Regions from separate parts of the Thainema salinarum CENA647 genome, predicted to be linked through region 1. Evidence: predicted binding sites of a transcription regulator. Region 1 holds the regulator's gene; the other holds the start of a gene.

Region 1 (3,131 bases):
GGCCCTGAGTCGTTAAATTCTCGCGCTCAATAGGCGTGGCCGCGACAACATCTCCTGTGTCGAAAATCAAGTCATTGGGAACGGCATCCCAAAATACTTGAATACAGGGATCGTTCTCCTCCAAAACGCAGGGTTCGCCAACTAAGTAGTTTGCCGCTGACAGAATTCGTACTACATAAGCTTGTCCGTCATCAACCTGTTCAACAAGCTGCTGGACTTCCGGGTTCGTAATAAAAATAATTTGCTGCTCTGGATCGTTGAAGTTTGGTAAAACGGCGCGAAGCGCGGTTCGATTGGCCTCCTGAAGAATTTGGCGAATCGCATCCACTGCTGCTTCGGGTTGCTCAACCCGAAATACACCCGAAGCCAAGACCTGATTGCGAGCCAGTGCCACATTGCCTTGACGCAGTCCTTGTGCTTCTTGCTCCAGCCGTCTAACCTCGGTCGATAGATAATCCTGCTGGGCTTCCAGTTCTTCCAGTAAGTTTTTCTGACGTGCGATCGCAGTATCTCGTTGGCCAATTTCGCGATCGCGCTCCTCAATCAGCGCCCGAATTTCCCGTTCCCGCTCAATCAATGCCTGTCGTTCCGTCTGAAGCTGCTGGACTTCCTGCTGTAGCTCCTGCTCCTGCTGAGAGAGCTGACGCAGTTGACGTTGGGCTTGACCATAGCTGCGCTCGCTCTGCTGTAGCTCTGTTTGAGTCTGACTAAGCTGTGCCTGTGTCTGTTGCTGACGCTCTACTGCCGCGTTGAGTGAACTATTAATTTCTTGCAGCCGCTGCTGCGCCTTCTTTTGACGACTCTGGGCTTCTTCTAGTTCATCTTCGATTCGCTCGCGATCGCGCTGCACCTGCTGGAGATCCGTCTGTGCCTCCCGCAGATCCGTCTGCACTTCTTCGAACTCAAAAACGCCTTTGCGAAGCTGGCTGCTGACGGCAAATAAAATTCCCAGAGTAGAGGCCGAAATCAAGCTGCCTGTTATGACGCTAACCAATGTCGCAGTCTGCCGTGGACGCAGATTGAACAGGGTAAGCCGAGCTTTTCCCACCTTCATGCCGATGCGATCGCCCAATGTTGCGATCACACCGCCAAGAATGAGAATAGCCACAATCAGGACGTACCCTATGGTCATGGAAGAGTTTAGTTAACCTACAGCAACAGCCTGTTCAATCGACGCAATGGACGTAGTGTCAGGATCTCGGCTTCAATCTATACGTGAGATATAGCCACGTTCCTCTACCAGCATAGGTTTAAATGCCAAGCTTCGGGGTCAATTGCGAACAAGCTCACTGTAGAACAAAAAGGCAACGACAAATCAGTGTTGCGCTGATCGATAAACAAATGACGCACAGGCTACGTAAACTGCCGACTCAAAATGACAGGATTGTGTACAGTAATCTTTTTCTTGTGAATCGAAATCATCTCATCTTGGCGCAAATCACCTAACAGGCGGGTCACCGTTACGCGAGTTGAACCGATCGCTTCTGCGATCGCTTGATGGGACAGCTTGAGATCGATCGTAATACCGTCTTTGCTGGGTACGCCAAAATCGCGACAGAGAATCAGCAGGAAACTGACTAGCCGTGATCCCATATCCCGATGGGCGAGGGTCTCAATCATCATCTCGGTTTGCAAAATTCGCGAGGATAGACCTTGCAGCATGAGCATGGCTAATTCCGGATGCTCACCCAGGGCCTTGGAAACCTGCTCAATCGGCACCGATAGCAGTTCCACTGGAGTAAAGGCGACAGCATGGTAGAACCGATCCGAACGATTGCCCGTAATCAGTGACAGAACACCAAACACGCTATTTTCTCGCAATAGCGCTACGGTAATTTCTTCTCCCGCTTCATAGACCCGCGAGAGCTTGACTGCGCCTTTTAATAAAAAGTAGACGCGCTCAGCCGGATCGCCTGGGAAAAAAATGGTTTTACCTCGTTCAAATGACTCAACTACCGGTGGAAAAATACCGCCGCTGAGCTGCTTAAATAAATCCGCGAGTGGTCGCTCTTGCGTCACTACCATACCTCTTTGCCCTACCACCTGTTTGTGCTGGTTTTACGTATTTACCCACACGTATGGGACGAAACAGACCGTCTGTATCAACGCCTATATATTAGACCCACTAAAACCTACTCTTGAAACACTTTTTTGTGATAAATGCTACATATTCTTAAGGATAGGGATTGATTTTCTAAGGTTTTCTCGGTTTACGCCAATAATTCACCTCAATCATAAGCGGAGAAACTGGATTATGTGTGGATATTGCCATCCCTTGTCACTCTGAGAGTGCGCAATGAGTTGCAAGTAGTTGGTGCGCATCGCCCGACTACTGAGCCACTCTTCTGACCAAATGATTTGCGATCGCGATCGCTCACGAATTGATGAGCTGGCATGAGAGGATTGGGAACAGACGTTGACTATTGAACTACAGACATAAACGGACGACCATGCTAAATCTCTCAGGGAAAAACGCGTTTGTTACGGGTATTGCCAATAATCGTTCCATTGCTTGGGGCATTGCCCAACAGCTCCATCAAGCCGGGGCCAATTTAGCCATTACCTACTTGCCGGACGAGCGGGGTCGTCATGAAAAGAAAGTGGCTGATCTGGTTGAATCGCTCAATCCTGACCTGTTTCTCCCCTTAAATGTGCAGAACGATGAGCAAGTAACTGCGGCATTTGATGCGGTAAAGGAAAAGTGGGGACGAGTTGATATTTTGGTTCATTGCCTTGCGTTTGCCAATCGGGATGACCTGACGGGCAACTTTGTGGATACCTCTCGCACCGGATTTCAAACCGCGCTAGATATTAGTGCTTATTCTCTGGTGCAGTTGGCTAATGCCGCTAAGCCGTTGATGACCGAGGGCGGCAGTATCGTTACTCTGACCTATCTAGGCGGCGTCAAAGTAGTTCCGAACTACAACGTGATGGGCATCGCTAAAGCTGCACTAGAGATGAATGTCCGCTATCTAGCCGCCGATCTAGGCCCAGCCAATATCCGCGTCAACGGCATTTCGGCTGGCCCGATTCGCACGCTGGCCTCTTCTGCCGTTGGTGGCATTCTGGACATGATTCACCATGTTGAAGCCACAGCGCCCCTGCGCCGCACTGTAACCCAAAAAGAAGTG
Region 2 (3,131 bases), 3.8 Mb from region 1:
TCAACGGCATCTACCTATTACCTGTGAACCTGTATGGCCCCAACGATAACTTTGATCCCGGCAGCTCCCACGTTATTCCAGCATTGATCCATAAGGTTCATCAAGCCCAACTGAGAGGTGAGCAGCAGATCCCCGTTTGGGGCGACGGCAGCCCGACTCGCGAGTTTTTATATTCCGAAGATGCGGCTCGTGGAATCATCATGGCTACCCAAACATACAGTGCTGCTGATCCGGTTAATCTGGGCACAGGTGAAGAAATTTCGATTCGCGATCTTGCTAACTTGATTTGTGAACTGATGGATTTCAACGGGGAACTCGTCTGGCAAACGGACAAGCCCAATGGCCAACCCCGGCGCTGTTTAGATACCGAACGCGCCAAGCAGGCATTTGGGTTTACCGCTCAGGTTGATTTCCGAGAAGGGCTAAGACGCACAATTGACTGGTATCGTCAGCACGACCAGGCGGCTAAATGATGTTTCTCACAATTTCTTCGGGCTTAAAACTAGTCAGATCGGCTACAACAGAGATATAGGCAAAGTTGACCTAGTAAAACCCCGACTTCGAAACTAACTGGTATCAATTGTTAACAAGTGTTTTCTACCAGCAAGTCGGCTTAGTTTCGGTATTGGTCATCAAATACTTACATTTACTCACATTAGCGGGTCACATTGACTGGTACTAGATTACAGCTAGGCTTTACCTAACTCAGTTCTATAACGCTCTCATCGGCTTAGCTAGCAATTGTATTAGCTAGTGGCGATGAATATGCCCCTAATTTCACTGTATGAGGTAAGGCTCGGTGTTACCTGAAATTGTTGATGAGGCCAAAATTCATTCGTTCAAATTTTGGTTTAGCGAGCGCATCCAAGAAGGAATGAATTACCGGGGAGAATTATTCTGTCGGCTCTACACAGCCGATGTCTCTGAACGAGCGAAAGTCTTTCAAACGGCCTGTCGTCTCGGTCAGCGTGGAGCGTCGCTGGTTCTCACTCTATCGGATAAACAGTGCAGCCTATGGGGAAATCTGCGCAGCTCAAGCGTTGCAGCTCTAGCTTTAGACAACCTCACCGCCTCATCGGAACTCGATCTAGCCTCCTGGGTAGATGCTGTCTCAACAGAAGACACATAAATCAAATTGAAAGACCCTGGCAATTTCAATTAGAAATTGTGATTTACGTCTGAAATTTTCTAGATTTAGACTTAGTAAATGAGCTAGATAGCGTAGCCCCTTCCGCAATTCACTCGATTTCTGGGCGTTTGATGGGTGGGTGATCTAAGCTAGAGTGGCATCAGTATATTTTCCAGAATCAACACTGAGTCAATTTCGAGATCGCTGAGTGGTAGTGGTGACCATAGTGTGCTCTCGGTTAAGATCGTCTCTGTCAGAAGGGAAACTCTATCATTTCACTGGTGAATACTTCAGCAGTGTGAATACTGAGTTAAGCAAACTTCTGACTTAAGACATGCAACTTTTGTCAGAGAGGCTACAATCGGAAAGACCCCGTCAATTTCAGTGGGAATCCAAAATTATTTACTGCTCAGAATATAGGAATGTATTGCCAAGCAGCTAATAGGGATAGACCACTCTGACAACTGACCCAAGCAAATTTTGTTTGGATTCGATCACGCAAAAATTTAGGCAGCATTAGCTTAATTTCGAGCTTGAATTGTTGCCAACATGACTATTCCAGTTACAGCTGGATCCCGTAATGACTGAAGGAGCATGAGGAACGCGGCATGACCCAGGCCAAAGAAGTACTCGAAACCATCGCAAAACCTCAAAACGAACTTGAAGTTTTATTAGATGATGGTAGCGATAGTGGCGAACAGCCTCAAGTTGAGGATGGTAAGGGTTCGAAAGGACGTGCAACTCGACGTCGGACTCAAACAAAAAAGAAGCACTACACTGAAGATTCAATTCGTCTTTATCTGCAAGAGATTGGTCGAATTCGGCTTCTCAGAGCTGACGAAGAGATTGAACTCGCACGCAAAATCGCAGATTTGCTTGAGCTGGAACGTATTCGAGAACAGCTCATGGAAGATTTGGATCGAGAACCAAATGACGCAGAGTGGGCTGAAGCTGTTGACATGCCGCTCCATGATTTCCGCCGTCGCCTCTACATTGGGCGTCGGGCTAAGGATAAGATGGTGCAGTCTAACCTCCGGCTAGTCGTTTCGATCGCGAAGAAGTACATGAATCGCGGCCTGTCTTTCCAAGATTTGATTCAGGAAGGCAGTCTAGGTTTGATTCGGGCGGCTGAAAAGTTCGACCACGAAAAGGGCTATAAGTTCTCAACCTACGCAACCTGGTGGATTCGTCAGGCAATTACCCGTGCGATCGCAGACCAGTCTCGTACGATTCGTCTGCCGGTTCACCTGTACGAAACGATTTCTCGGATTAAGAAAACCACTAAGCTGCTTTCTCAGGAACTGGGCCGCAAGCCGACTGAGGAAGAAATCGCTGACCGGATGGAGATGACCATTGAGAAGCTGCGGTTTATTGCAAAGTCAGCTCAACTGCCAATCTCACTGGAAACCCCCATCGGTAAAGAAGAAGATTCTCGTCTGGGTGACTTCATTGAATCCGATGGTGAAACACCTGAGGATCAAGTCTCCAAGAGCCTGTTGCGGGAAGATTTGGAAGGGGTTCTGGGTACCCTCAGCCCGCGTGAGCGCGATGTATTGCGTTTGCGCTACGGTTTGGACGATGGCCGCATGAAGACACTGGAAGAAATCGGCCAGATCTTCAACGTGACCCGTGAGCGAATTCGCCAAATTGAAGCTAAGGCACTGCGGAAACTGCGTCATCCGAATCGCAACAGCGTGCTGAAAGAATACATTCGCTAACAGCTACAGGTAACTACACAATCAGTTACACAATTTCCAGAAGGGTTTGGCTCCGGTCAAGCCCTTTTGTTTTTGATAATTCTTTAATACAGCGCTATGCGTTCAAGTAAAACTGATACTTTTAGGAAAGCCACGCGGAGCGCAGCTTTCCTAAAAATGTAAGTCCTAACCTGCGGGCGTAGTGCCACGCTAGACGTATGAACCTACAGCAAATCCATCACGTTGCCATCATTTGCTCCGACTATGCCACGTCCAAACGCTTTTACACCGAAATTTTAGGACTG

What was found. Region 1 encodes NtcA, which controls nitrogen genes in cyanobacteria. Its sites were predicted from a motif close to TTTGTANNNNNNNNTACAAA; they were not measured.
Region 2: rpoD (RNA polymerase sigma factor RpoD) is a predicted target of NtcA. The motif match lies at 1,472-1,491, and genes of this name have one in related genera.

The regions. Positions count from the first base shown of each region.
Region 1 is NZ_JBYJZJ010000022.1:751,823-754,953, forward strand. Features, by position in the region: gene AC286M_RS10095 (DUF3084 family protein) at 1-1,132, opposite strand, end outside; gene ntcA (global nitrogen regulator NtcA) at 1,354-2,025, opposite strand; gene fabI (enoyl-ACP reductase FabI) at 2,451-3,131, shown strand, end outside.
Region 2 is NZ_JBYJZJ010000022.1:4,552,505-4,555,635, forward strand. Features, by position in the region: gene AC286M_RS26660 (GDP-L-fucose synthase family protein) at 1-473, shown strand, start outside; gene AC286M_RS26665 (hypothetical protein) at 800-1,129, shown strand; gene rpoD (RNA polymerase sigma factor RpoD) at 1,738-2,847, shown strand; gene gloA2 (SMU1112c/YaeR family gloxylase I-like metalloprotein) at 3,045-3,131, shown strand, end outside.